DNA from 2 places in the Leuconostoc sp. S50 genome. Region 1 is predicted to be linked to the other one. Evidence: predicted binding sites of a transcription regulator. Region 1 holds the regulator's gene; the other holds the start of a gene.
The links. The regulator LexA, encoded in region 1, represses DNA repair genes until DNA is damaged. The targets are predictions, from matches to a motif close to CNAACANNTGTTNG.
Positions count from the first base shown of each region.

Region 2: a site for LexA is predicted at 8,628-8,641, ahead of recA (recombinase RecA). Genes of this name have one in related genera too.

Region 1 covers NZ_JACVUE010000001.1:440,825-456,725, reverse strand. Annotated here, with positions in the region: gene glyS (glycine--tRNA ligase subunit beta) at 1-295, opposite strand, end outside; gene glyQ (glycine--tRNA ligase subunit alpha) at 383-1,324, opposite strand; gene IAE53_RS02155 (DUF805 domain-containing protein) at 1,651-2,769, opposite strand; gene frr (ribosome recycling factor) at 2,837-3,382, opposite strand; gene pyrH (UMP kinase) at 3,382-4,107, opposite strand; gene tsf (translation elongation factor Ts) at 4,262-5,137, opposite strand; gene rpsB (30S ribosomal protein S2) at 5,245-6,021, opposite strand; gene IAE53_RS02130 (GIY-YIG nuclease family protein) at 6,170-6,442, opposite strand; gene IAE53_RS02125 (tRNA1(Val) (adenine(37)-N6)-methyltransferase) at 6,442-7,203, opposite strand; gene IAE53_RS02120 (1-acyl-sn-glycerol-3-phosphate acyltransferase) at 7,265-7,903, shown strand; gene IAE53_RS02115 (YneF family protein) at 7,913-8,146, opposite strand; gene lexA (transcriptional repressor LexA) at 8,405-9,043, shown strand; gene pyrE (orotate phosphoribosyltransferase) at 9,070-9,705, opposite strand; gene pyrF (orotidine-5'-phosphate decarboxylase) at 9,706-10,401, opposite strand; gene IAE53_RS02095 (dihydroorotate dehydrogenase) at 10,420-11,337, opposite strand; gene carB (carbamoyl-phosphate synthase large subunit) at 11,387-14,566, opposite strand; gene IAE53_RS02085 (carbamoyl phosphate synthase small subunit) at 14,559-15,647, opposite strand; gene IAE53_RS02080 (dihydroorotase) at 15,644-15,901, opposite strand, start outside.
Region 2 covers NZ_JACVUE010000001.1:240,876-256,776, reverse strand. Annotated here, with positions in the region: gene pstB (phosphate ABC transporter ATP-binding protein PstB) at 1-324, opposite strand, end outside; gene pstB (phosphate ABC transporter ATP-binding protein PstB) at 321-1,163, opposite strand; gene pstA (phosphate ABC transporter permease PstA) at 1,171-2,055, opposite strand; gene pstC (phosphate ABC transporter permease subunit PstC) at 2,055-2,978, opposite strand; gene IAE53_RS01120 (phosphate ABC transporter substrate-binding protein PstS family protein) at 3,031-3,912, opposite strand; gene IAE53_RS01115 (cell wall metabolism sensor histidine kinase WalK) at 4,111-5,451, opposite strand; gene IAE53_RS01110 (phosphate ABC transporter substrate-binding protein) at 5,548-6,456, opposite strand; gene IAE53_RS01105 (response regulator transcription factor) at 6,637-7,323, opposite strand; gene recA (recombinase RecA) at 7,407-8,561, opposite strand; gene pgsA (CDP-diacylglycerol--glycerol-3-phosphate 3-phosphatidyltransferase) at 8,701-9,282, opposite strand; gene IAE53_RS01090 (RodZ family helix-turn-helix domain-containing protein) at 9,294-10,181, opposite strand; gene yfmH (EF-P 5-aminopentanol modification-associated protein YfmH) at 10,196-11,467, opposite strand; gene yfmF (EF-P 5-aminopentanol modification-associated protein YfmF) at 11,469-12,731, opposite strand; gene cls (cardiolipin synthase) at 12,728-14,182, opposite strand; gene IAE53_RS01070 (amino acid ABC transporter substrate-binding protein) at 14,264-15,118, opposite strand; gene IAE53_RS01065 (amino acid ABC transporter ATP-binding protein) at 15,118-15,756, opposite strand; gene IAE53_RS01060 (amino acid ABC transporter permease) at 15,761-15,901, opposite strand, start outside.

The sequences.
Region 1 (15,901 bases):
TAGCACCTTGACCACGTGCAAAACCTAATGCTGCCTTTGTCCAATTACCGTTTTCGTCTTGTGCACGGTCAACAGACGGTCCGCGCTTTTCTTCGCTCAAACTTTCTGATGTTTCAGCAACATCTGTCAAAACGACAGCCAGACGTCGAGGTGTTGAATATGGTTTAATATCACCTACTGTTAAACGATGCTCTGATAAGAACTTTTTAGTTCTTTCAATTAACTGATTCTCTGAACTGGTTACCAAATGAGCTGGTATTTCTTCAAGTCCAATTTCTAATAAAAATGTTGACATTAATTATTCTCCAATTTAAATTGTACGACAACCATCTTTGATAAAAGTTTTAGGATGGGAGTACATGGTTTTCAACACTAACTTTCGTTAAGCTTTTTTGATTGCATACTTACCATTTTCACCTAAGTACTTGTCACGCAGCTGCTCATCTTTAAGCAATGGAAAGCCCAATTTTGCACGCTCTTCAATAAATACTTTTGAAACCTTACGAGCCATAGTCCTAATTCTGTGTAAATAACCAGCACGTTCAGTAACGGATACCGTACCTCGCGCATCTAACAAATTAAACGTATGCGATGATTTTAAGATATAATCATAGGCTGGATGAACAAGTCCTAACGCAAGTAAACGAGTGGCTTCCGCTTCAAATTCATCGAAATGCCTGAGTAACATAGCTTGATCAGATTCCTCAAAAGCGTACTTTGAGTGTTCATATTCGGGTTCTTTAAAAATATCCCCGTACAAAACGCCATTTCCCCATTCTAAATCATAAACTGTTGGCACATCTTGAATGTACGATGCTAACCGTTCCAACCCATAAGTGACTTCTGCAGTAACAGAATCAACTTCAATACCACCAACTTGTTGGAAATAAGTAAATTGGGTCACTTCCATGCCATCTAACCAAACTTCCCAGCCAATTCCAGCAGCACCCATTGACGGATTTTCCCAGTTATCTTCAACGAAACGAATGTCATGTTCCAATGGTTTAATGCCAAGTGCCTCCAATGATCCCAAATAAAGCTCTTGAATGTTTGCAGGTGAAGGCTTCATCACAACTTGAAATTGATGATGTTGAAAAAGACGATTTGGATTGTCACCATAACGTCCATCAGCCGGTCGCCGTGATGGTTGTACATAAGCAGCATGCCATGGCTCTGGACCATTTGCGCGCAAAAAAGTATAAGGCGACTGTGTTCCTGCACCCACCTCATTATCATAGGCCTGCATTAAATTTGCACCCTGTTTTGCCCAATATTGTTGCAATGTCAAAATAATATCTTGTAATGATAACTTTGTATCTGTCATGTCTTAATCCTTTGTAATTTTCAATATGAAATGCTGTCTAACACATTATACGAGTCAAATCGGTGTTTTACTTTTATATTTTGAAGAACCAGCTAAATTAATTCTTCCTGTGAACCTCTTTCTGATCAGGACACAAAAAGCGTCCTAATGCCAAAATTAATTGACATCAGGACGCTTACGCGCGGTTCCACCTGATTTCCGAGTTATAACTCGACTCTCGATAGTTATTGTCGCTCCACCAACGCCACTTGGTTTCCTCACGACTCAAACTTAATACTGTTATTATGACACGTCGCGAGAGTATTCGTCAAGTGAATTTCAAAACATTATTGTGATTGATATGTTTCACCAATTGTTTTAACAATCAGATTAAGCAATGCCTGACTTGGCGCAATCACGTATACGACGCGAATATGTCCATCAGACATATGCCATTCAAGATATGCCATATTCTTGACCGTATCACTATTATTCGACTTATAGGTCCCATCAATACGCAAAGCACTGATAGCCGGAAAATTAGACAATGTTAGCTGTGATTGCCCTATGATTTTTTGAAATGAAAAACTTGAAAAGTCAACACCCCATCCTTGACCCTGAGTGCTGGTTAAAATCATAATTTGTTGGGTTAGCTGTAGCCATTGTAATGATGACGTGTCTTGTTGCCAATTACCCTTGACCTGAAAATGTCCAAAATCCGAATCTCCTATGACATCAACAGACAATTGTCGATAGGCCTTAGTAACAGAATCATCCGGCACATCCACTATTGATTTATCAGGAATTTCAGATGAGGCTGATGACGACGATGACGGTATGCGCTCTGCAGATGAGGATAATTCGGAACTACTACTAGTGTCAGATTCTGTGGTTTGCACTGTATCTTTTTCGATTTTCTGCTGTTTAAACACAGCATGCACTAATACTTTTTTAACATCCTGCCTAATCACAGAGCCAGCAGCCAATTGCAAACCAAAGGACAAACTAACCATAACGGCAAACCCAATACCATAACCTATTTTTTCTTTTCTCGATAACCATGGTGTCCAATAAGCTGAACGCCTAGAAACCAGAAATAAGAGCCATCCAAAATATATCAAGATGACAAGTAAAGCTAATACTATGCTACGTAATTCAGCTGAAATATCAATGGCAATCCAAAGTAACGACGGACTTAGCAGAACAAACATAACCTGATTAATTGAAAACCCTGTATCGCGTAAACGTCTAATGAACAACGAAAGGCTTGGGACAAACAGCACAATAAAGACGGCTGCATCAACTTTCAGCACAAACCAAAAAGAGTTGCTGACTGTTAGTGTTGCGAAACCGATAATCGCTAATATTAAATCGTTAACGACATGAATCCAAAAAAAATCTAATCGATAGGCACCACTATGAAAATCAAGTGCCTCTCGCCAAAATTTAAAATAACGCCTAAACATTTTCCCTCCAAACAAAAAAACTTGGTAAGCTACCAAGTTTAAAAGTTATTTTAGTATAACATAAGAATTAAATTGTTAATAATTCTTTTTCTTTTTCAGCTGCAATGCCATCAATTGCTTTGATATTTTCGTCAGTCAGCTTTTGCGTTTGATCTTCTGCCTTGCGAGCATCGTCCTCAGGCATTTCTTTATCCTTTTTAATGTCATCCATGATGTCACGGCGAACATTGCGGACTGAAACCTTGGCTTTTTCTGCTTCAGCTTTAACTTCTTTAGCTAATTCTTTACGGCGCTCTTCTGTCATTTGCGGAATCGCCAAACGCACAATGTTGCCATCTGACGCAGGATTCAACCCCAAATCTGACACGTTAATTGCATGAACAATTGCTTCCAAAGCACTTTTATCGAAAGGTGTAATCAGCAAAATGCGCGCTTCTGGCACCGAAATTGACGCCACTTGATTTAGGGGTGTCATGGCACCATAATACTCAACTTCAATACGATTTAAAATATTTGGATTAGCTCGACCTGTACGGATATTAGCCAATTCACGTTGTAAAGCTTCCTGTGCCCCTTGCATCCGCTCTTGAGCATTTGTTAAATCAAAAGTCATTATTTTTCTCCTGTTACTGTGGTTCCAATTGGTTCACCAAGCACAACACGCTTGAGATTACCAGGTGTATTAAGATTGAACACGACCAATGGCATATTATTATCCATTGAAAGAGAACTTGCCGTTGAATCCATTACCTTCAAACCTTTTTGCAAAATTTCCAAGTGAGTCAATTCTGTAAATTTAACAGCATCAGCGTTTTTATTAGGATCTGAATCATAGATACCATCAACGCCATTTTTACCCATCAAAATAGCATCAGCATTGATTTCGTTAGCACGCAATGCTGCGGTAGTGTCGGTAGAGAAGTATGGTGATCCAGTACCAGCGGCAAAAATAACAATGCGTCCCTTTTCTAAGTGACGTATGGCACGCCCACGGATATATGGTTCTGCAATTTGTTGCATTGTAATTGCTGTTTGAACACGTGTTTGAACGCCAGAACGTTCTAAGGCATCTTGCAACACTAGGGCGTTCATCGTAGTGCCCAGCATACCCGTGTAATCAGCCCGTGAGCGTTCCATACCAACCTTAGAAGCTGGTTCGCCGCGCCACAAGTTACCACCACCAACAACAATTGCTATTTGAGTTCCCAAATCGTGAACTTCTTTCAGCTCTTCGGCAATAGCTGACACAACGGCAAGATCAATGCCCTGTCCCTTTTCACCAGCCAAAGCCTCACCTGACAACTTAATCAAAACACGTTTGTACTTAATATCAGTCATGTCTAACCTCTTTTATTTGCTTATACAATTATATCAAAAATCAGGCAAAAATTCCGAAAAAAAAGTGCGTTATCAACAATAACGCGCTTTTCATAGAAATAATGGTACAGATTAATCAATACTAGATAACAATCATCCCACACTGAAAAATCAATTATCCTAGTTGCTTAGCAACTTCTTCAGCCAAATCTGTCACTTTTTTCTCAAGACCATCACCGACTTGATAACGGACAAATGACTTGACTGAACCATTTTGTGAAGCAATAAATTGTGCAACTGTTTGATCACCATTTTTAACAAATGGTTGATCCAACAATGAAATTTCTGCCAAGAACTTTTTGATACGACCATCAACCATCTTTTCTTTGATGTTGTCTGGCTTGCCTGCCAAATCTTCAGAAGCCAATTGCACTTCTTTTTCCTTAGCCACAACTTCTGCAGGTACTTGATCATCTGAAACATATTGTGGTGCAATAGCAGCAACATGCATTGCAATGTCTTTAGCAGCTGCTTCCGAAGCACCATCAACGACAACTAATGCAGAAATTGAACCAGCCAAATGTGAATATGAGCCAAAGTTTTCAGAGTCAGACTTTTCCACAACTGTAAAACGACGCAAAGTGATTTTTTCACCAGTAATTTGTGTCGTACCAACAATCTTGTCGTTCAAAGTTTGACCAGCTTCAACTTCAAGCGCCAAAGCAGCTTCGACATCAGCTGGTGCAAATTCAACAATCGCATTAGCAACAGCACTCAACAATTCGTTAAATTCTGCGTTGCCAGCAACAAAATCTGTTTCTGAGTTCAATTCAATAATTGCAGCACGATTACCTTTAACGGCAACAGCTGTCATACCCTCTGCAGCGACACGATCGCCCTTTTTAGCAGCTTTAGCCATCCCTTTTTCGCGCAACAAATCAATTGCCTTATCTAGGTCGCCATCAGCTTCGACCAATGCTTTCTTAGCATCCATCATACCAACAGATGTCTTATCACGTAGTTCTTTTACTTGTGCAGCAGTAATTGCCATTATAGTGCTCCTCTAAAATAATTTAATGTATTTTAATTATAACATACTAAAATACCATTCCGCGCCCCAAACAGGTCCGCAAGGAACGGTATTTTTAAATCAAATAATTAGTTATTGCCTTCTTCAACAATGTTAGCAATTTCTTCGATTGATTCTGTATTTTCATCACCTTCGACAAACGCATCTTCTGGTGCTGAATCTTGACCTTGACGACCTTCGATAACCGCGTCAGCCATCTTCGCAGTAATCAAACGAACGGCACGAATAGCATCATCATTAGCTGGGATTTTAACATCAACAACATCAGGATTAGCGTTTGTGTCAATCATTGCTACTACAGGAATGTTCAACATGTTGGCTTCCTTAACAGCGATTTCTTCCTTCTTAGGGTCAACGACAAACAAAACATCTGGCAATCCAGGCATGTCTTGAATACCACCCAAGAACTTTTCCAACTTTTCACGTTGCTTGTTTAACAAAACAACTTCTTTTTTAGGTAATTGCTCGAATGTGCCATCTTCGGCCATTGCTTGCAAATCCTTCAAACGTTGGATACGTGTCTTAATCGTGTTCCAGTTAGTCAAAGTACCACCCAACCAACGGTGGTTGATGTAATATTGACCGGCACGTGTTGCTTCTTCAGCAATAGCATCAGAAGCTTGCTTCTTTGTACCAACAAACAAAACATTTGCGCCGTCAGTTGAAGCGTTACGGATGAAGTTATAGGCTTCATCAACCAACTTAACTGTCTTTTGCAAATCGATGATGTGAATACCATTACGTTCTGTAAAGATGTATTCGTCCATCTTTGGGTCCCAACGACGTGTTTGGTGACCGAAGTGTACTCCTGCTTCGAGGAGTTCTTTCATTGAAATAACTGCCATGATATGGCCTCCTAGGTTTTTCCGCCGACAAATTCGTGGTTCACGCTGACATCACTGCACCTACGCGTTCTCGTTTGTCGTGTGTATTTGTTGTTTTCCACAACAAGTTAAATTATACGGTATTTTTATATGTTTAGCAAGGACTTTATTACCATACTTTGGTTACTTTGTGTGCCAATAGAAACGTTTCTTTTTGAGGTCGCGTCAGCTTTTTAAAAGCTGCCTCTGCCTTTAATGCATCACTTTTAGTTTCAAATGATTCCTGATAAATCAATTGAAGTGGATGACGAGATTTAACACGTGTAAATTTAGCTCCCTTTCCTGATTCGTGTGTCGCTAAACGACGCAAGACATCATCTGTAAAACCACCATAAAAATAGCCGTCAGCAGTATATAAAACGTAAAAAAAATATGCTTTCATTATGACCAAGCCTTGCCATACAAAATGTTATTCATTTCGGGTGTGTAATCATTTTTTTCATCATAAGCAATTAAAGCTGGTAAAATTCGTACGCCACCCGGACGTCCTGATTTAATCGCTTCGACCAAAACCATATTTGCCTCACGATCTGCCTTACCATAGACGAATTGAATCCGCTTAATCATAAGTTTGCGGTTAGCAAAAGCTGCAAAAATATCTGCCAAACGGTCTGGTCGATGGACCATATAGAATTTACCGTTATTTTTCAACAGTTTATTAGCAATTTGAGCTAAATTTGGTAAGTTGATTGTTAATTCGTGGCGCGCTAATTCATAGTGATGATCATGATTAGTTTTAGTGGTGTCATTTAAAGGAAAATAAGGTGGGTTACTCAACACGGTCTCGACCGATCCCGGTTTGATGTCCTCAAAAATATTTTTCATATCCTTTTGCAGTACACTAACACGATCAGACATCCCATTCAAATCAATACTGCGCTGTGCCATGGCTGCCAATTCAGGCTGGATTTCGACTAATGTGACGCGGCCACTCACTTTTGGCGCATAAAATAACCCCACCGCCCCGGTGCCGGCACCCAAATCAACAGCATGTCCCCGTCCTTTACCTTTAACATCTGCAAAATGTGCTAGTAAAATGGCATCAAGTGAATAAGAAAACATATCTGGACTTTGAATAATTCTAATATTTTGAGATGGTAAACCATCAATCCGTTCGCCTGCTGTTAAACTTGGCTCTGTCATTTGCGTTTCTTCCCTTTTCTCGGTAAAATTAAATTTGATTTCGTTTATGAGGTGAATAAATATGAAATTTTACGACTTTCTTCGTGGTGTTGCCGTGGCTATTATTTGGACAATCAACGGTCGCATTACATATATGAACCGTGACAAACTACCTAAAGATGATAATTATGTCTTAGTTGGCCCACATCGTACTTGGTGGGACCCTGTATGGTACGCTGTGGCTGCGTATCCCAAACATTTTATTTTTATGGCCAAGATTGAACTTTTTAAATTTAAACCACTGGCCTGGCTTATTAAATCAGCAGGTGCTTTCCCTGTTGATCGTGAAAACGTTGGTCCTAGTGTCATCAAATATCCAGTTCGTGAGCTGAAAAGTGGTCAAAGATCATTAATCATGTTCCCGTCTGGTTCGCGCCACAGCGATGATTTGAAGTCCGGATCATTGCTAATTGCGCGTATGGCCGGAAAACCAATTGTACCGGCGGTATACCAAGGCCCAGTGAAGTTTAGCCACCTCTTTAAACGCCATAATACCACAATTAATTTTGGAGAGCCAATCTACATTGATCGCGCCGATAAATTGAATGCTGAAAACATCGCCAAATATACAGACATCATGCAATCAGCGTTCGATAAATTAGATGATGAAATTAATCCTGATTGGCACTACATTGATCCTAAAAGAATACAAAAAAAATAAGCGCTAAGCTTATTTTTTTTGCGCATTTGCACTTTGTTGTTTCATTTGAGCCATCATTTGATTCAACTTTTTTTGTGATGGCTTTTGACCCATTGACATCATCATTGACTTCATCATTTCTTCAGAAATTGGTGGATTCTTAGCCAAATAGTTTTTCATTGAACTACGTGCCAAAAAGAAACCACCAGCCAAACCAATCGCCAAGGCCAAAACCGCAATCAAGATTACAAGTCCTGTACTCATGTTTTTTCTCCTCATCGAATGTCTGATAACAATTATATCACAGCCGGTTAGTGCATGCCATCAAAAAAGTGAAGTTAATAAGTTCAAAATTCCAGTTCTTTATACACAGAAAACAAACAGAAATCACGTGGTTTCTACAGAATTTATAAATATTCTTGAATACTTATTTGGTATTTTATAAAATCACGAACACGTGTTTGATTTGTTCGTGTTTTTTGGGTATAATTGAGTTACTAATTATTAAGTAGGAACCCCATCATGGCAATTATTCAAGAAAGCAAACAAATACAAGTCTTAAGATTTATACATGAGGCCCAATCAACTAACGGTTTTCCTCCCACAGTCAGGGAAATTGGTGAGGCCGTTGGATTATCTTCGTCATCTACCATTCATGGCCATATTGAGCGTTTGGTTAAAAAAGGATATCTCTTAAAAGATGCTTCAAAACCAAGAGCACGCGCCATTGAAATCACAGACGCTGGGTTAGAAATGCTAGGTGTTTCAATTACGCCTGGTAAGATTCCTGTTCTCGGTGTTGTGACAGCAGGAACACCAATTTTGGCCGTTGAAGAAGAGGCAACAGAATTTTTCCCCATTCCTGACAATCTAATGCAATTTGATGGTGATTTGTTCATGCTTAATGTTCATGGCGAATCAATGATCAATATTGGTATTTTGGATGGTGACAAAGTCATTGTTCGTCGTCAAGAAAATGCTGATAATGGTGACGTCGTTGTCGCAATGAATGACAATGATGAGGCAACTGTAAAACGCTTTTTCCGTGAAGCAGATCATTATCGATTGCAACCTGAAAATGATGCAATGGCGCCAATTATTTTAAAGCAAGTTACCATTCTCGGTAAAGTTATTGGTCTTTATCGAGACGCAATCTATTAAAAAAATCGACAATATTGTCGATTTTTTTAGTTTACTTGCCATTTTTCAGGTTGCTTTTTCCATTCATTTAATGTTTCAATCTGATCTTCAGCCAAGTCTCCTCGACTAATAGCCAATGTCATCAGCTGTGAATAGGTTGTCAATGATTTAAAAGTTAAATTAGCACTCTCAAAATTTTTTACGCCAGCTAACAGTTCGTATGAAAAAATTGACACAATGCCCAAAACATTACCACCCTCTTTTTCAACTGCTTTTGCTGCAGCCAGGACTGAACCACCCGTTGAAATCAAATCATCAATTAGCACTACTTTGTGATTCGCTACGTTTGCACCCTCTGTCTGGCGACCCGCTCCATGATCTTTTGGTTTTGACCGGACATAAATCATTGGTTTTTCTAATTGATCCGCCACCCATGCTGCGTGCGGAATCCCTGCTGTAGCAACGCCGCCAATAATTTCAACATCAGGGTATTCAGTTTTGATTAATTCTGTTAAACCACTATAAATGTTTTTTCGAACATTTGGAAAACCAATCGTCATGCGATTATCAGTATAAATCGGACTTTTAATACCTGACGCCCATGTGAATGGTGCCTCCGGTGAAAATTTAACTGCACCAATTTCTAGTAAATCATTAGCAACTGCATTTGCATAATCTGTCATTTAAAGACTCCATTCATTCAATACTTGTTGATATGCGGCAACTGGATCACTAGCTTTAGTAATCGAACGACCAACAACCAGTCCCGTTGCACCTAATTGTTTTGCTTTGGCTGGTGTTGTGACACGTTTTTGATCGTTTGCGTTATCCCCAGCTAAACGGATACCAGGCGTAATGGTTAAGAAATCTGATTGCGTGTTAGCTTGTATCATACCAGCTTCTAAAGGTGAACTAATCGTGCCATCCACACCTGCGTTGTCAGCCATTTTTGCTAAGTACAACACACTTTCTGCCAACGTTACTGTCGATTGGGAAATTTCTTGAACGTCAGCTTCAGAAAAAGATGTTAATTGCGTCACTGCTAGTATTTTTAAGTTTTGACCTTTATTAGCAACTGCAGCAGTCATCATCTTAGTCCCGCCGGCCGCATGTAACGTTAAATACTGAACATCTAATTTTGCAATATTGGCAACTGCATGGCCAACAGTGTTGGGAATGTCATAAAGTTTTAAATCTAAAAAGATATCAAATCCCTTTTGGCGTAAATCTCTGACAAAATCCGGTCCTTCTGCAAAAAATAATTCCATACCAACCTTGATTGCCGGCTTTTTGTCTATTTTTTTAAAAGGTTCTAAAAAATTTAGTGCCGTGTTACCATCTGGAAAGTCCAGTGCAATAAAAACTGGTCGATTTATCATGTTTTTTCCCCTTAGTGGTCATCTTTTCTTGAACGTTCGCGTTACTTCTGTCACGTCCGTAAATCCATATTTATCAAGTGCTTTTGGTAATGCTGCAATGATATCTGTCATGATTGTTGGATTTGTCGCAATTGCAGACCCGACTTGCACGGCTGACGCGCCCGCCATCATAAGTTCTAAAGCATCGTCAACCTGCGTAACGCCGCCTACGCCAATAATTGGAATATCAACAGTCTGAGCCGCTTCATAAACAAATCGTACAGCAATCGGATGGATAGCTGTACCTGATAGACCGCCAATTCCTCTTACCAAACTCGGCGCACGCTTAGCCAAATCAAGACTCATCCCGACTAATGTATTGATTAAGACCAATCCATCTGCACCAGCCAATTCAACTGCTTTGACGATTGGTTTAATATCAGTAACATTAGGCGACATTTTGGCATAAATAGGTTTCTTAGTAACTTGGCGCATGGCAGCAATCACTTCAGCAGCAGATTCGGCACTAACACCAAATTCCATACCACCACGATCGACGTTTGGACAAGATAAGTTAACTTCAATCGCTGAAACAGTATCAATGGCATCAAGATATTCTGTTAATCTAACATAATCTTGCACTGTTTCGCCGGCAATTGAAATCATCACCGGTAAATTGCTGTATTTATTCGCTATTTTTGGTAAAAATTCTTTAATGACTTTATTCACACCAGGATTTGCCAAACCGACTGAATTCAAAATGCCAGCTGACGTGTTTACAATCCAAGGTTGAGGATTGCCTATTCTTTCATCCAAAGTGGTTGTTTTAGTAACCAAAGCGCCCAAACGCTCGACTTCGTAGACATCATCAAGTCCATAATACACTGAACCAGATGATGGCATAATGGGATTTTTAAGACTTAAACCAGGTAAGTTGACTGTTAAACGATTATTCATGTTTTCTCCTAATAACAGCTCTCAGGCTGTTTTTATTAGTCCTTTATTATTATTGCATTTCTTTAACTGTAAAGCTACGTGACTCTAGGACTTCCAAAAACGCTTTAACTGTGTCCAGTGCCGTAAACAATGGCACGGCATTTTCGATGGCTGCATTTCGAATCAACCGGCCATCGCTCTCTGCACGTTCATCAGCTTGGGTAGTATTGATGACAATTTGCAACTTTTGTTCACGCAATGCAACAACTGAATTGTTATCAGATTCTGAAATTTTATCTAAGACTTCGACTGGTAACGCATTAGCTGCGAGGTAACTACCTGTACCGGCGGTAGCAAAGATTGCAAATCCAAGATCATTAAATCGTTGCGCTAAGGTCAGCGCCTCTTCCTTGTCAGCATCTGCGACTGTGAAAAGCACGTTACCATACTGCGGTACCTTAATATTTGAAGCAACAAAGGCTTTATACAATGCTTTTGGCAAAGTTGTATCCGACCCCATGACTTCCCCAGTTGACTTCATTTCAGGTCCAAGTAGTGAATCAACATCTGGCAATTTAGTAAATGAAAAGATTGGCGCTTTGACATGAACCATGTCATCGGCTGGCACAAGACCTGTTTCAAATCCCATATCAGCCAATTTTTCACCTAGCATCACACGAGTAGCTAATTGTGCCAATGGCAGATGAGTCACTTTTGAAATAAATGGTACTGTACGCGAGGCACGGGGGTTAACTTCAATCACATAGGCTGTATTTTCGTGGATGACAAATTGCACATTCATTAAGCCAACTGTGTTCAATGATTTAGCTAAGTTAATGGCCGCGTTAACCATTTCATGCTGCACTTTTTGTGACAAATATTGTGGCGGATATACTGACATTGAATCACCAGAATGTACACCGGCACGTTCAATATGCTCCATAATACCAGGAATTACGGCAGTGTCACCATCTGATAAGACATCTACTTCGGCTTCCTGACCAACGAGGTATGAGTCAATCAATACTGGATGATCATTAGAAACTTTGACCGCACGCTGCATATAGTCTTTTAATTCGTCGTCAGATGACACAATTTCCATTGCTCGACCACCCAAAACATAAGATGGTCGGATGAGAACTGGATAACCAATTTCTTGAGCTGCACTCAAAGCATCAGCAACAGTTGTAGCTGTTTTACCCACTGGTTGTGGTAATGCGAGTTGTTTAATCACTTGATCAAATGCTTCACGATCTTCAGCACGATTTAAATCTTCAACCGTTGTCCCCAAAATCTGAACACCATTATCAGTGAGAGGTTGCGCCAAATTAATAGCAGTTTGCCCACCAAATTGCACGACGACACCAATAGGCTGTTCTAAATCTATCACATTCAAAACATCTTCTAATGTTAAAGGTTCAAAATACAATTTATCAGACACAGAAAAATCCGTTGAAACCGTTTCAGGATTAGAATTCATAATAATCGCTTCATATCCTGCGCGCTGAATTGCTTTCACCGCATGTACAGTTGCGTAATCAAATTCCACACCTTGACCAATTCTAATGGGACCTGACCCTAAAACAATCACACTTTTTTTATCAGAAACAACTGATTCATTTTCTTTTTCATAGGTAGCATAGTAATATGGTGTTTTCGATTCGAATTCAGCCGCTACGGTGTCAACCATTTTATACACAGGTAACAAGTGATTTGAATGGCGAAGTTGTCGTATTTCTGACATTGACTGGTGCCAAATTTTTGCAATCGTGGCATCAGCAAAGCCATTCTTTTTAGCATACTGCAAGTAATCAACATCATTGACATGCTCTGCCAATTCTTGCTCAATTTCAATAATATGCAATACTTTATCTAAGAAAAATTCATCAATCAAGGTTTTATCATGAATGGCTTCAAGCGAAATACCGCGACGTAATAGTTCGGCAATCATAAATAAACGATCATCTCGCGCTGGCATAAGTGCTTGCATCAACGCTTCATCTGACAAATTATCAAATGTCACATCATCGAGTCCAACAGCACCAATTTCCAAAGAACGAACAGCCTTTAACAAAGCTTCTTCCATGTTACGACCAATAGCCATAACTTCTCCTGTCGCCTTCATTTGAGTGCCAAGTCGACGATCAGCTGAACTAAATTTATCAAACGGCCAACGCGGAATTTTCACAACGACATAGTCTAATGCTGGTTCAAATTCTGCTTTCGTTGTACCAGTAACAGGATTGATAATTTCATCTAGTGTCAAACCAACTGCAATTTTGGCAGCCATCTTAGCAATAGGATAACCAGTTGCTTTTGAAGCCAAAGCAGATGATCTTGAAACACGTGGGTTAACCTCAATGATGTAATATTTGTAGGACTTCGGATCTAACGCCATCTGAATATTAACGCCGCCCTCAATTTTTAGAGCACGAATAATTTTCAAAGCTGCGTCACGCATCATTTGAACTTCACGGTCCGATAAAGTTTGAACTGGCGCCGTCACAATTGAATCGCCCGTATGAATACCGACTGGATCAAAATTTTCCATTGAAGCCACTACCAACGCATTGTCATGTGCATCGCGCATCACTTCAAATTCAATTTCCTTGAAACCAGCAATTGAGCGCTCAATCAAAACTTGTGTGACTGGAGACAACTCCAAGCCATTGGCCGAGATCGCTAGTAACTCTGAATGGTTTTCTGCAATTCCACCACCAGTTCCGCCTAAAGTATACGCAGGACGGACAATAACAGGATAACCATGTTCATCAGCAAATGCGATAGCTTCGTCAACCGTTGTAGCAATTGTTGATTCTGGAATTGGTTCATGAAGTCGTTCCATTAAATCTTTAAATTCTTCACGATCTTCAGCTTCTTCAATAGCCGACAGCTTGGTGCCCAATAGTTCAATATTTAAGTCATCTAAAATGCCCGCTTCGGACAGGTCCTTAGCCATATTTAAGCCTGTTTGACCGCCTAATGTTGGTAAAATTGCGTCTGGTCGTTCTTTACGCAAAATACGTTCGATAAAATCTAGTGACAATGGTTCGATATACACTTTATCAGCAATTTCTGAGTCAGTCATGATTGTTGCTGGATTAGAATTTACCAGAATAACATCATAACCTTCCTCTTTCAAACTCAAAGCAGCTTGTGTACCCGAATAGTCAAATTCAGCTGCTTGCCCAATCACAATGGGACCTGAACCAATGACCAACACTTTTTTGATGTCGCTACGTTTAGGCATTTTGAGTTGTCTCCTTTTTTGCATCTGCAATCATTGTTAGAAAATCGTCAAACAAGTATTCTGCATCATGTGGACCAGGTGCAGCATCAGGATGGAACTGAACCGAGAAAGCGTGATGCTTTTTCAAACGCAAACCTTCGATCGTGTGGTCGTTAATTTCTTCATGCGTCACCACTAAATCAGTATTAGCAAGGCTATCACGGTCAACGGCGTAACCATGATTTTGCGAAGTGAAGTCCAGACGTTCTTTTGATAAATGACGGACAGCGTGGTTAAAGCCCCGATGACCAAATTTTAATTTATAGGTTTCTGCACCGTTTGCAAGGGCAAATAGCTGATGTCCTAAGCAAATTCCCATCAACGGTACCTTCTCTTCTAGCGCTTGAATCGTTGGAATAGCATAGGCAGCATCCTGCGGATCTCCAGGCCCATTTGACAACAAAATGCCATCCGGATTAGCTGCTAAAACTGTTTCAGCGGCCACATCAGCTGGAAAAACCATCACATTTGCACCACGCTTCGCTAAAGACCGTAAAATTGAATTTTTTAAACCAAAATCAATTAGTGCAATTGATACACCATCAGTTGGATTTTGGTATTGCGTTTTGGTAGTTGCATCAGCGACCATGGTTTTTGACGATTGAAAATTTTTCAGAGCACTTAATGTTTCTTCAGTGACTTCATCTACTAAAGCAGCCTTCATGACACCAAAATCGCGTAATTCTTTAGTTAAAGCTCGGGTATCAACACCACTAATGCCTGGCATACCACTTTTTTCTGCCCATTCAGGTAAACTCATCATTTGACGCCAATTACTTGGTCGCCGAGCAATTTCATGCACAACAATTGCTGAGGCAGCTGGACGCAGGCTTTCGAAATCATCACGATTAACACCGTAGTTGCCAATCAAAGGATAAGTGAAAACAATCATTTCGCCGCGGTATGATAAGTCAGTAATTGATTCCTGATAACCGGACATACCTGTGTTGAACACTAACTCAGCCATCACGTCAACATCCGCACCAAAAGCTTCACCTTCATAAATTGACCCATTTTCTAAAACTAAATATCTTTTTGTCATTTTGTTTGATCCTCGTAAACTATTTCGCCATCAACCCAAGTTGCCAACGTTTTACCAAATACTCGCCAACCAACGAAAGGTGAATTTTTGCCTAATGATTGAAAATCATCAACGGTAATGTCACTTTCATGGTCTAAATCAAATAAGGCCAAATCCGCTACTTCACCAACCGCAATATTAGTTGGTGCTTTCAGTTGAAAAGCTTCTGCCGGTGAAGATACCATGCGTTTCATTAGCGTGGCTAAAGTCATCAC
Region 2 (15,901 bases), 200 kb from region 1:
TTCATAGATTGAGAATGGAAATGGGTTAGGTTGTTGAAAAACCATCCCGATTCGCTTGCGTAAATCAACTGTGTCAGTCGTTGGTGCATATATATCAGTCCCATTGAAATTAAATGAACCTGTTACAGTCACACCATCTTCCAAATCGTGCATTCGGTTTAAGGCGCGCAAATAGGTAGTTTTCCCTGAACCAGAAGGACCAATTAAAGCTGTGATTCCCTTGTTTGGAAAGTCCAAATCAATACCATGTAGGGCTTCTTTTTGACCATACCAAAGACGAACATCACGTGTGGATAAAATTGTTTTTGCTTGTTTGTCTGTCATCCGAAATTACCTGATATATAATCATTTGTCAAAGCAACTTTAGGTCGCGTAAATATTTTACGTGTTAAATCATATTCAATGACTTTACCTAAATGGAAGAAAGCCGTGTAATCACTGATACGGGCAGCCTGTTGCATGTTATGTGTCACAATGATGATTGTGTATTGATTTTTTAATTCAATCAATGTGTCTTCAACCTGAGCAGAAGAAATTGGATCCAACGCACTTGAAGGTTCATCCAGCAAAAGAATATCAGGCTTTAGTGCCAGGGCACGTGCAATAACCAATCGTTGCGCCTGTCCACCTGACAAAGCTAAGGCTGATTTATTTAATTCATCTTTAACTTGATCCCACAATGCCGCTTGTTTTAAACTGGTTTCAACTATTTCGTCAAGTTGTTCTTTCGTGTAGTTGCCACGTTGCGTTAGCGCGAAGGTTATGTTGTCATAAATTGATTTAGCAAATGGATTGGGTCGTTGAAAGACCATACCAATGTGACGACGCATCTCATAAACATCAATATTTTTAGTGTTAATGTCCACACCACGATACATAATTTGACCATTAACAGTAGCAACATCATCGTTCATACGATTCAAAGATCTTAGAAATGTTGATTTACCAGAACCTGAGGCACCAATAAGGCTCGTAATCTTATAGCGTTCAAATTCCAAATCACCTTCACTCAAAGCGAGGTTATCACCATAAGACACTTGTAAGTCATGCGTGGAAATTGCAATTTCATGCTTGTCAGATGCCATATTATAGATATAACGTTCGGGAGCGTCTTCTCTAATAAAATCACTGGCAGGTTTAAATTCAAAGTTAGGATTTGTCATAGTCGCCTCACGAACTAGTTAGTTTCTTATACAACTTGGTACCTAATTTACGCGCACTAAAGTTGAACAGTAATACAACAATAATTAACACTGCTGATGCACCCGCAGAAACTGCGTTAACATCTGGCATAATGCCTTCAGAATTAATTTTCCAAATATGAACTGCTAAAGTTTCTGCTGGACGCATTGGATTCAAGGGACTTGAAATATTGAACGGATTCCAATCACCAAAGTTCAAAGCAGGTGCAGATTGTCCAGCAGTATAGATTAGTGCGGCAGCTTCACCAAACACACGACCTGCTGACAGAACAACCCCTGTTACAATTGAAGGCACAGCCGCTGGCAAAATCACATGTAGAACCGTTTCCCAACGTGACAATCCCAGTGCAGATCCCGCTTCACGTTGTAAGTCTGGAATTTGAGCCAAGCTTGTCTCAATCGAACGTGTTAACAATGGTAAATTAAACAAAGTTAGTGCAATGGCACCAGACAAAATTGAAAATCCCAATTTGAATTGAACAACGAACAATAGAAAACCAAACAAACCAACAACAACAGATGGTAACGAACTTAGAATTTCAATTGCCGTTCGGACAATCGCTGTAAAATAATTTTTCTTAGCATATTCATTTAAGTAAATTGCTGCGCCCAATGCGATTGGGAAGCTAATTACCATAGCCAAAATCAATAAATAAAATGAGTTAAAGAGTTGCACACCTACACCGCCACCAGCCTCAAAAGCTCGGGCCGGTGAAGTCAGAAAATGCCATGACAAGTGTGGTACTCCTCTTACGAGGATAAATGACAGCATCGCAAACAAAATTAATGCGACAATACCTGAAATGGCATAAATAAAGCCGGTGGCTATTTTATCAGCAGTTTTTGCTTTCATTACTTCATCGCTCCTCTACGTCCAATTGCACGCACAATTAAGTTAAATACCAATGACATGATTAACAAAATCATTGCCAAGGTCCATAATACGTCATTCTGTAATGACCCCATGACGGTATTACCAATTCCCATCGTCAAGACAGAAGTCAATGTTGAGGCAGGTGTTGTCAAACTGTGTGGCATCAGAGCAGCATTTCCAATAACCATCTGAACCGCCAAAGCTTCACCAAATGCTCGGGCCATTCCAAATACAATGGCCGTCAGTATTCCAGGTGTTGCAGCACGTAAAACAACCTTATAAATCATTTGCCAACGCGTCGCTCCAATTGCTAGAGCAGACTCGCGATAATGACGAGGTACAGATTTCAGAGTGTCAACGGTCATCGAAGTAATAGTTGGCAAAATCATAACGAAAAGTACAATTGTACCTGACAAAATACCAAATCCTGAACCACCCGCAATTGTTCTTATAACTGGCACAACAACCGTTAAGCCAATAAAACCATAGACAACTGATGGGATACCAACCAATAATTCAACAATAGGTTGCATAATTTTGGCGCCGCGTTTTTGTGCAATTTCAGTCATGAACAAAGCAGTACCGATTGCAAACGGTGTTGCAACAATGGCTGCCAAGAACGTTACTAAAAATGACCCCAAAATCATTGGCAAAGCCCCAATATAAGGCTTTTTAGTTGCAGGATCAGTTACAGAAGGATTCCATGTTGTGCCAAATAAGAAATCTTTCACATTGACACCATCTTTATAAAAAGTGGACAGGCCACGACTCAAAACGAAAACGAAAATTGAAACAACAACGATTGCAATCAAGATCAACGCTGTCATGCTAATTGCACGACCAATAGTATCTTTTCGAGTTGATTCAGAGCGTTGCATTAGTTTTTTTGTGATATTATCCATGTTTTCTCCACGGTGAGTGTTGTTGCGCAATCAGCGTCAGCAACGAACACGCTTATTTTTCAACCACTTGACCATTAACATTACGACTAATTTTCATATCATGAATTGAGATATAGCCCAGCTTTGGAACTAAAGTAGATTGAATTTTTGTTGATGTGAGATATTTTAAAAATTTACTAACTTGAGCATTAGGTTTCCCTTTTGTGTAAACATGCTCATATGACCAAATGGCATATTTGCCAGTGGCAACATTTTGATTATTAGGTTTTATGCCGTTAACACTAGCAGCCACAACAGACGAGTCGATGTAACCAAAAGCAGCATAGGAAATTGCGCCAGGCGTTGTCGCCACAATTGAGCGTACCATACCTGATGAGTCTTGTTCCTGAGCTGAAATACTTTCAGCACCATCTAAGGCCCATTTTTCAAAAGTCGCCCTTGTACCAGAACCAGTTGCACGATTGATAATGACAATGTCAAGGTTTTTACCACCCACTTCTTGCCAGTTCGTTATTTTACCTGTAAAAATAGCTTTTAATTGCGCTGTTGATAGATTTTTGACTCCATCGTCTTTATTTAGCAAGGGTGCAATACCAACAACAGCAACCTGATGATCTACTAACTGACTGGCTTTAATGCCTTCTTTTTCTTCAGCGAAAACATCCGAATTACCTAAATCTACGGCGCCTTGGGAAACTTGACTGAGCCCTGTTCCCGTTCCACCACCTTGAACATTAATAAATGTACCAAGATTTTCTTTAGCGTATTCTTCACCAGCCGCTTCAACAAGTGGTTGAAGCGCGGTCGATCCAACAGCTGTGATTGAAGTACCAGATGCGCTTTGATCACGCGTGGCATAGGCTGTTCCGAGTGCTGCAACAATAGCCACGACAACGATTGAAGATACAATCGCGCCGCGATGTGATTTCGACATGTTTAATGCCTCCCAAGATTTACTACTACGTTTTAATTATCTTAAACTTGTGTAAATATCAGAACGCCTTTTTGTAAAGTTTGTGTAAAGGAATTTAAAATAATAAAACTATATGTTCTCTTTTATGGACTGACATCGCGATTTATAAGTTCTATAATTTTTTAAATACAAAAAAAGAAGATAGTCACAATATCTTCTTTACAAAGGCAACGTCAGTGTAATCGTTGTTCCAACGCCTACTTGAGATTTCACTTGCAGTCGACCGTTATGTTTGGTCACAATTTCGTTTACTATTGCCAGCCCAAGACCAGTACCACTGGCAATTTTGCGCTGTCTAGACTCGTCGCCACGATAGAATCTTTCAAAAATACGCGATTGTTGGCTCAGTGGAATACCAATTCCAGAATCGCGAACACTTAAAGTCCATTGTGACTTATCTTTTTTGGCCGTCACCCACACTTCACCGTTTTCAACATTGTACTTCACGGCATTAGTCAATAAGTTTTGAATAATCGTCGTGGCATCCTCAGAAACGCCCAGCACTTCAAATTTTTCTGCCACAGCATTATGAATTTTAACGCGTTGACTATTAATTTTTTGAATTTGTTGATTGACAATTTCAGATACTTTAATCATTGAAACTTCTCCATCAGCCTTATGTTTGAGACGAGAAAGAGACAAAATATCATTTACTAAATCAGAAAGACGTTGCGACTCATTTGCTACGATTGACAAAAACTGAGCTCGCGTTTTAGGGTCATCCCCAGCAGGTCCTTGTAATGTTTCAACAAATCCTGTGATCGCAGTTAGCGGTGTTTTAAACTCATGCGAAGCGTTGGCCAAAAAATCTGCTTGCATACGTTCAATTTGCAAAACACTCGTCAAATCATAAAGCATAATCATGACTTCACCCTCAGCGCCAGATTGATGGTACAGTGTGCTAGCATCGTATTGACGCGTTTCCCCATTGATTGTTAGGTTTAGAATTGATTGTTGCTTTGATTGTGTATTAAATGTTTGGCTAATTAACTCCGATAATGTAAATTGACGAATTATCAAATTTTCTGAAATCGGTAATTTTGGTAAAGAAACCCCCAATAAATCAGCAGCTTTCTGATTAAAAACATCAATCGTATGATGTCGATCAACATTGATCACGCCAACAGGTAAGCTAGTAAGTAATGTTTGATAATTGCCAACATCACGTTTATTATCATATTGAGAATGCCGAACATACGTCTGTAATGCGTTAAAAGATTGCAACAAGTCATAATAAGGCGATTCAGGTGATGCTAATACACCTCTAGGAGTTTCGCCAGCTAACGTGTCCTGCATCCTTTTTTTCATCACAGCTAATTCAGTCGCATCACTCATTTCCCACAGTTGAGAAAGCCAAGCTTCAATAATTGAAATCAAAATCACAATAAAAATTAAGGCTGTTAAAGTCTGCCTTGTCAATGACACAATTTGAGTTAAGGAGATCAGTAAAATCAAGTTTAGGCCCAAAATAATAATGAATTTTTCAAATTTATTTTTCATACGTTTATCATATCATCTTCGCTACAAAAATCAGCACTAATTTGATTAACAAAAAAAACAGGTATTACCCTGTTTTGACTAACTGCTATCATTTAATTATTTGTCAGTGACTTTTCCGCTTGAATCACGTGTTACTTTCATATCTGTCAAACCAATGTAACCCAACTTTGGCACAATCGTCTTTTGAACTGACTTTGTTGAGAAGTAATCCAAGAATGCCTTAGTGGCACCAGTTGCCTTACCCTTTGTATACATGTGTTCGTATGCCCAGATAGGCCATGAATTGTCTTCAACATTTGCTTTGCTAGGCTTAACATTGTCCAATTTAAGTGCCTTGATACCATCAGCATCTAAGTAGGCAAATGCTAGATATGAAATAGCACCAGGTGTAGTTTTAACAATTTTTTGAACAGTACCATTTGAGTCTTGCTCTGTTGCTTGCACGGCATTTTGACCATCTAAGATATTCTTTTCAAACACAGCACGTGTGCCTGATCCAGTTGCACGGTTAATCACAACAATCTTTTCATCTTTTCCACCGACGTCTTTCCAGTTCGTTATTTTGCCAGTGAAAATCTCACGCAATTGTGTCTTCGAAATATTGCTAATTTGAACATCACTATTTACAACAGGTGCAATACCAACAACAGCAACCTTATGATCAACTAACTTGCTTGCATCTACACCTTCTTTTTCTTCAGCAAAAACATCTGAGTTACCAATTTGCGCTGACCCGTCTGATACTTGGCTAAGGCCCGCACCTGAGCCACCACCTTGAACTGTCACTGTAACATCTGGATTCTTATCTTGAAACGAGGACGCAACTTGTTCTGCCAGTGGCTGTAAAGCAGTTGACCCCAAAGATAGCACTTTTCCACTAACTTTCGTCGATGACGTTGATGATGATTTGCTGTCACTCGACTTATTATTAGCAGAGGTATATAATGCAATCCCTGCCGCAATGACAACGATTCCTCCAATAATACCTGCAACTTTTTTGTTCATGATGTACTTCTCCCTTTGGATTATGTAATGAAAACAAGGTCGTAGTAGAGGCTCTTGGGGGCCACTCCTTGTTTACAAGTTATATAATACTGTGCCATTGTTAGGAATAGTAACCTATTTTCGTCGTGTTTATGTAAATAATTGTAAAGATAAATTTACACAAAAAACGGTCTAGGACCGTCAACTAATCATTGTATAGCCAAATCCACGAACCGTTTTCAATATTTCTGGTGATTTGGGATTTGTTTCTATTTTTTCACGTAGATTACTAATATGCATATCAACCATACGACTTTCACCGGTATACTCATAGCCCCAAACCGCGGTCAAAATAGTTTCGCGATCGATCACGCGACCCAATCGTTGGGCGAAATACAATAATAAATCATATTCACGTGGTGTCAATGCAACACTCTGACCAGCCTTAGTAACAATCTTTTTGCCATCGTTGATATTTAAATCTTGAATCGTAATCACAGTTTCTTCTGATTCGACGGTGGGTATTTGTGAACGGCGTAACACTGCTTTTAATCTGGCAATCACTTCTCGTGGGCTAAACGGCTTGGTAATATAATCATCAGCACCAAGTTCCAAACCAAACACTCGGTCAAATTCGTCCCCTTTGGCCGTCACTAAAATGACTGGTGTTGTGATTTTATCTTGACGAATTTGTTTTAAAACTGTCATGCCATCCACGTTAGGTAACATTAAATCTAGTAAAATTGCATCAAATTGTTCTGATTTCGCTAATTGATAAGCGGAACTACCATCCCCTGCCGTTGTCACCTCAAACCCATTTTGCTCCAAATTATATTGCAACAACGTTGAAATTGCTACTTCATCATCGACAACCAATATTTTAGTCATGTTAATCTCCATGGAATCTATTATCTGCATTGTAACAAAAAAAAGAAAAACGCCCTAGCGTTTTCCTAAAATGTTTACATAACTTATACAATTGGCTCATCTGTCAAATCATCATCAATACCTAAATCTAAGTCTGCAGTTTGACCAACCGCACCATCCTTATCTTCAGGCACCTCTGAAGTTGGCGCAAAATCGTTGCCATCACCATTGATGCCATACGCTTGGCGAACTTTAATATAAAGTTCCTGTCTCAAATCAGCGTGTTCAGGATCATCAAGGTAATCTTTAGCTTTTTCTCGTCCTTGACCAATACGCTCACCTTCGTATGCATACCAAGCACCGGCCTTATCAATAATATCTTGATCAACTGCCAAATCCAAAATCTCACCGGTCTGTGAAATTCCTTTACCATACATGATGTCTACTTCTGCTACCTTAAACGGTGGGGCAACCTTATTTTTTACAACTTTAACCTTCGTTAAATTACCAGTTACATCAGTACCATCTTTAATTTGTGTCGAGCGACGAACTTCTAGGCGAACCGTTGAATAAAACTTAAGTGCACGACCACCAGGTGTTGTTTCTGGGTTACCAAACATGACACCGACTTTTTCTCTAATTTGATTAATGAAAATAGCGATAGTCCCTGTTCGATTTAGAGTCCCAGCAAGCTTTCTCAAAGCCTGACTCATTAAACGAGCCTGAAGACCGACGTGTGCGTCGCCCATTTCACCCTCAATTTCAGCGCGAGGCACTAGCGCAGCAACTGAATCAATCACAATCATATCAACCGCTCCAGATTGAACCAAGGCATCGGCAATTTCTAGCCCTTGTTCACCTGTATCAGGCTGAGAAAGTAATAGTTCATCTTTTTTGACACCTAAAGCCTCTGCATACTTAACATCCAAGGCATTTTCAGCATCAATATATGCTGCTGTTCCCCCTTGTTTTTGTACTTCAGCAACAGCATGTAGTGCAATGGTTGTTTTTCCAGAAGATTCTGGTCCGTAAACCTCAATAATACGCCCTTTAGGGTAGCCACCAACGCCCAGAGCAATGTCTAACTTAACAGATCCCGAGGGAATTGTTTCCACTTGTGTCAGCGCATTGTCTCCTAAAGTCATCACAGAGCCTTTACCAAAATTTTTTTCAATTTTTTTTAGCGCTTCATTAAGTGCAGCCTGGCGGCCATCCTTTTTAGCTTTATCATCTTTTTTTGTCGTCTTTTTTGTTACCATGCGGCGAACTCCTTTTATCTTACTTGACTAGTGTAACTGTTTCTAGAATCAAAAGCAAGTCTTTTTCGAACATTTGTTCGTTATCTTTTGTTCATACTTTGTTATACGAAAAAAGCGCTTCCCGCGCTTTGAAAATGTATTATAACCCGTCCGAAAAAACAACTCTGTTTTGCCAAAAATAGTCCACTCCTGAATAGATCGTAAATATAACTGCTATCCACAATAAGACATCTCCTATTGGAAAGCCAACCACGGCGAACGGTGCATTATGAATATACAAAAAGAAAATGGCAAACATTTGAGAAAATGTTTTGATTTTACCGGGCATTTGTGCAGCAAGCACTTGACCATTATTTTCAACAATCAGTGTTCTCAAGCCAGTAATAGCCAGTTCGCGAATGACAATGACGGCAGTCATCCAAGCTGGCACAACCCCAAAACTAGTCAGAAAAATCAAAGCAGTCATCACCAATAATTTGTCCGCTAATGGATCTGCAAACTTACCAAAATTTGTTACTAAATGTTGACTCCGTGCAATTTTACCATCTAGGAAATCAGTTATTGCAGCAATTGCAAAGACAATCGCCGCAATCAACCATGTGGTGGGCACTTCAGTGCCCACCAACTCCACATTTCCCCAATCTAGTGGTATTGTTAGTAACAAGATAAAGATTGGAATTAAAATAATACGGAAAACGGTTAATTTGTTAGGTAAATTCATGAGAAATCCTTCTATTTGTTTAAATTAAATAACACATTCCAAAAAGCAGTTGTCGCACCATCTACTGGTACAGATTCACCATCCACAGTTAAAGTAGCGTTACTAACATTAGTAAATTGTACATTAAAAGAGGTTGTGCCAGATGGAATCTCTACTGTTTTGTCATTGCCAGCCGAAACCGTCTCATTTAACAATATGGCATTATTACCATCACTCACCTTAACACTTGTACCTGTACTTTGCGCTTTAATCACAACAGTATGCTTTTTAGTGTTTTCGTCAGATAAATTAAATATTGTGGTTTGTAAACTAGTATCTGTTTCAGGCGAACTCAAATCCAATTTTTTCTCGCTGGAACTCGAAGCAGACGAAGAAGAACTTGATTTTTTTGAGGATGTAACATCAGACGAAGATTTAGCCACAGCCGAAGACGAAACTGAAACATTGCCGCCATCACTGTTTTGTGACGTTCCAGTACCAACGTGAGTCAGAACAAACCAAATCACTGCAAGCGCAATAATAATCAGCAAACCTATCCATATCGTCGGCATAAAGTTGGACAATCTAGACTTCGCTGTCATTGTGTGATCTATGCCTGCGCGCATAATCCCATCATCATCTTGGTGCGCACGACTCAAATCACTACTACGTGAAATTGACACTGGTGGCTTTTCCCCTAAAACCTCATCTGGGTGTAAACCTACAGCTAAGGCATATTGACGAATAAAGGCACGCACATAAAAATCTCCCGGCAAGACGCTGAGATTGTTTTCCTCAATCGCCACCAAATAGCGACGTTGAATCTTGGTAATATCCTGAATATCATCCAATGTTAAATTTTTAGCTTGGCGGGCACCTTTTAACTGCTCGCCAATTTGATTGGTTAATGTTTCACTCATAAATGTCCTAAAACCTATTTTTGCAACACGAATCGTTGCAACACAGCATTCTGAAAAATTGTATCTGCTGTTACAAGAATGTCATCAAATGTTAAATCTTGTAACAACTCTATCTTATCAAAAAGATTAGCCCCAGACAAGGCATCATCTCCTCGAAGGGCAATATTTTCTAGTGAATTGAGACGCTGTATGCCTTCACCAATTGTTGCACGTTTAAGTCGTTCAAAACTAAGGGACTGATTTTTTAATGCGCTACGATATTGCTCAATTTGCGTTTGAATCGCCTTTTCTAAAGCCGGATAAGCTGTGGTTTCAGCGAAGATACTGATAAACTGATACTCACGTATTAAATCAAATGATGTGTCAAATTCTGAATCAATAACACCCTCATTATACAACTTTTGATACCAGTTCGTTTGCTCACCAAAAAGTAAATCTAATAGTAAGTCGGCAGCTAAAGTACGCTTCGTAATATTTGTCCCGCTTAATGGCTTGCCATCAATGCGAATTCCAAATGCGACTTTGGGGCGTGAAATACTAAATTGACGTGTAGTAGACAGACTACCACGTGGTTGAACATTTGGCACTAACCGCTTAATTTCTGAAGAGGTAGTCGAAAATGATTGTTGTGTTTGACTAATTATTTCTAAAATTTCGTGTGCATCAAAATGACCAATTACTTGCAGTGTGAGTTTGCTAGGTTGGTAAAAAGCGTGGTGCACATCATATAATAATTCTGGTGTAATTGTAGCAATAGATTGTTGTGTACCGGCGATATCGTGCGCCATTGGCGAGTCAGGATACATCATAGACAAGATGCCCATGTAAACAGCCCAATTTGGATCATCTTGGTACATTTGAATTTCTTGCCCAATAATGCCTTGCTCCTTTGCAACCGTTTTATCGCTAAAATAAGGTGTTTGGACAAATTGCAAAAGATGCTGGAGTGCGGGTACAACATGTTGCGTCGTAGAAAATAAATAACTGGTTTGATAGGCATTTGTAAAGGCATTAGCATCCGCCCCTAATTGACCAAAACGCGTAAACGCATCTTCATTTTCTTTTTCAAAAAGTTTATGCTCTAAAAAATGAGCAGTGCCAGCAGGAATTTGCTTTGGTGAGTCATGTCCTATCTGATATTTTTCATCAAGTGAACCAAAGTCGGTTGTCAAAACAGCAAATGTCTTGTGGTACTCTGGTTTTTGCACCATCACCACATTTAACCCATCCGGCATTGTTTCAATCAATACTTTTTCTTTTAATTGTTTGTAATACTTTTCTAGCATGCTATTCCTTAGGCAACAATATAAATCTGCTCTGTATCTGAAGTTTTTTTGCTACAAGTCGAATATCATTGGCAGTGACAGCCTGTACTTGTTTAATCCATTCAGACTCACTAGTCTCACTACCAGTCAGCAAACGTGAAAAAGCAGTTTCTATTTGGCTATTCGGCGAATCCTGCTGACTGAGATAATCATTTATCAAACTTTTTTTAATTGAGGTTACCACTTTATCCTCAAATTCACCGTTTTGAATTGCCAAAATCTCTTCGTCAATCATTTTTTCTGCTTGCACCACTTTGTCAGCATCTAAGCCGGCCGCAATCAATAAGAAACCAGTGTCATATTGCCATTTTGAATAAATGCTGTATGCCAACGACGCTTTTTCTCGTACATTCATAAACAACTTAGACAAAGGAGATCCGCCCAACAAAGCATTCATCACCATAGCCGCAAATCTTTGCTTATCCAACGGTGGTACATCCAAACGCATTGCTAATGTCAACATGGCTTGGTTAATGTCCCGCTGATATTGCTTCTTTTCAACAGTAGCTGGTCGCAGCGCCTGACGATAAAATGGCTGTAATACTGGTAGCCTTCGTGGAGAAATCGACCAGTCCTTGATTATTGATTCAACATCACTTTCATTGACATTACCCAAAACAACAATATTAACAAGATCACTTGAAATCATATTCTGGTAAGCAGTGTAGAGCGACTCAGGTGTCAAATTTTTGACCAAATCAATGTCACCTGCTGATGATGATTGTAAATTTGGCACATCGTAAGTGATATTTCGTAATTGACTAATTGCATAGCGTGGTTTATCGTCTTTAATACTTTCTAATTCATTAATCAGGCTTTGTTGCTCTTTGACAAAGACCTTTCGGTCAAATTTTTGACCATCTAGAAGCGGGTCAAAAATCATTTCTTGTAAGAAATTAAACGCATCAACTAACAAATCATTGCCGTCATCAATATAATCAGGAGCCGGCAATTGCAGTGTTACGCGCACATGATGGGTTTGACCAAAGCGGTAAACATCTGTTTGGTACTGTGCCCCATATAAATCGATAGTTTTTTGGGCCACCTCTTGCTGTGTTGGGTATTGCCGCGCACTAACTGCCATAAGATAAGATAAAAGAGATCTCGCACTAATATTAGAGGTTAATGCCGGCGCTACAAAATCAATGGCAATATGCAGCGTTTTAAATTGTGTGGTGGGTAAAACAACTAAATTTACCCCTGAATTAATTCTGTATTTTTTCATAATATTGGCGAGAATAATCGACTAAATTTTTGCTTGAATTTCATCCAGACAGACTGTTGATCAAAATAATCCGTTGTCAAAAGTGTCGATTCCTCAATATCCTTTATAAAGAGTTCCTCTAATTGTACCGCAAATTCGGGATCATAAATGAACGCATTAGCTTCAAAATTAAGTGAAAACGAGCGAATATCCATGTTAGCTGATCCTACTGTGGCCACCTCATTATCAATCATCACCACTTTACTGTGTAGAAAGCCACCGTCATAACGATAAACAGTCGCTCCTAAGTCAATTAATTCCTTTGCATAGTACTGAGTTGCACGATAAACTAACGGATGATCCGGCATGCTTGGAATCATCAAGCAAACCTCAACGCCTGACAAAATCGCAATTTCCAATGTTTCTAAAACTGGTGAATCAGGAATAAAATAAGGTGTTTGAATCATTATTTTTTTTCGTGCAGAAGCAAACATACGCATAAAACCTTGTTTAATTTGCTTCATATCATTATCTGGTCCACTTGAAACAATTTGAATCATAGATTTACCTGGTAATGAAAAGTTTTCAGGAAAATAGGCGGTCGTTTGTGTCAATATTTCTTTGCCTTCAGCTGTGGCATTCCAATCCATCAAAAAACGACTTTGTAGTGACAACACCGCATCACCTGAAATTCTGGTATGTGTGTCACGCCAATTACCAAATCTTTTGAATTTGCCTAAATATTGATCTCCAACATTGAAACCACCAATGTAACCAATTTTCCCGTCAATTATTGCAATCTTTCTGTGATTTCGGAAATTAAAACGCAAAGTCAAAACTTGAAAACGGCGCATCAAAAAAGGTACAGCTACGCCACCAGCAGCACGTAACCGTTTATACATATCAACATGCTGTCCATGAGAACCAAACTGGTCAAAAATAACTCTCACTTCAACACCTTCACTGGCTTTTTTGGTTAACAAGTCAATTAACTGATTACCAATGGTGTCATCATAAATTGTAAAATATTCTAAATGAATATGTTCCTTTGCCGCACGTATATCGTCAAATAAAGCTTCAAACTTACTTTCACCATTAGTGAATGTCGTAATCTTGTTACCACGTGTTAGGACAGATTTGTCAGAAGTCAAAAATAAACCCAATAGCTCGCTGGCACTTTCAGGAATAGGCAATAATGTTTCAATATCAGCCAATTGATGACGTTGGTTAATCGCAATTTGTTCAAGACCACGTTGCTCTTGTGTTCTCAAACGAAAAATTTTTTTACTGGAGATACGACTGCCCGCTAGGAAAAAAATAGCAAATCCAATTACTGGTAGAAAAAGCAATACTAACATCCATGCCCAAATTGTCGCAATATCTCGCTTCTGGCGAAAAACTGTAATAAAAGCTACTATCGTATTGACAACTAAGGTAAAAATTATCATAATCCAAAATGAATCTCTAAGCATATCTCCCCCATTAAACTGATTTAGGCATAATCATATTTTAACACAAAAAAAGGCGCCAATTCGGCGCTTTCATGATTTTAACTACTTTCCAAACCACTTTGTACTCAACTTTTGTAAACGACCATCTTTCTCAAAAATTGCTAATTCTTTGTCAACAGCCTTTCGAAGCGCCTTGTCTGATTTACGGAATCCCACACCTGTATGATCAGTTGGAAAATTACCAACGGTCACCGTATAATCATTAGGGTTAGCTTGATGTGCGACATAGTAACGGGCATAATCTTCGTCAATCAATAGACCGTCAATCCGTCCAGCGTTCAAATCATTGAATGCTTTATCAAAGGTATCATAACCTACAACAGAATTATTCTTGACATATTGCTTTAAGACCTTTGGATATTTATTAAATCCCTCATCACCACTTGACGCAGTTTGATCGCCTAAAACCTTATCTTTCATATCAGCAAAACTGTTAATGTTATTTTTTTTCAACGTTACCAAAACCTGTGTGGCCTTGTGATATGGGGTGGAAAATGCGACTTGCTTTTTTCTGGCTGCCGTAATAGTATAACCGTTCCAGATTGCGTCAATGTTGCCAGTATTCAATTCTGTTTCTTTCATTGACCAATCGATTGGTTGCCATTTAACTTTTATTCCCATGCTCTTGAAAATTGCGTTAGCAAGATCAACATCAAACCCGACAAGTTTACCATTTTTATCACGAAAACCCATCGGTACAAATGTATCATCTAATCCGATCGTAATCTGTTTAGCTTTTTTAATTCTCGACCACTCATCAGTCTGCACAGTCGTTTGATTACTGCTCGTGTTTGTTTGTGATGGTCGCGATAGCGCGAGACCCGCCCACACAACGACAGCCACAAAAAGTAATCCAACAAGACTGTTGACAATAATTTTCTTTTTCAGACTCGGCATTAGCGTGCCACCTCCTTAGCAAAATCAAAGATACGATCAGAGACAATCTCTGCAAAAAATTGATCATGAGTAATGATCACTTGCGTTACACCACGAGACTTTAATGTTTTCACAACTTCTGCTACTTGTTTCGTAGATGATTCATCAAGACCACTAGTGGGCTCATCGTAGGCTAATATTTTAGGATTCATTGCTAATGCCCGCGCAATTGCAACACGTTGCTTTTGACCACCTGAGAGTTGATATGGATATAAATCCGCTTTGTCCACCATACCCAGTGACTCCAGAAGTGATAACGCTTGTTCTTTAGCCTTTTCAGCTGGCACTTTATTGACATTAACAGGTGCCAAAGTAATGTTATCCATTACTGTAAAATTAGGAAACAGATTAAAATCTTGAAAAATGAGCCCAATATTAGCGTCTGATCGCTCACCATCTATACTAATTGCTTCATTGTTGATTGTAATTTCACCACCATTGGCAGGCTCTAATCCTGCCATTATTTTAATCAAAGTTGTCTTTCCAATACCAGATGGCCCGACAATACTGAGAACTTCACCCTCTTGCACTGTCAGATTTAGGTTTTTGAAGATGACATTTTGGTCATACATTTTGGTCAAATTTTTAATGGTTAACATCGGCTTACCTCCAAGTATTTAGTACTTTTTCACTACGACGTAATAGCAGCGTCACGATTGCAGTCATTAATAAATAAATCAAACCAACTAACAAGTATGGCATCAATGTCACATCACGACTTGCAGCAATATTTCCGGCCCGAAG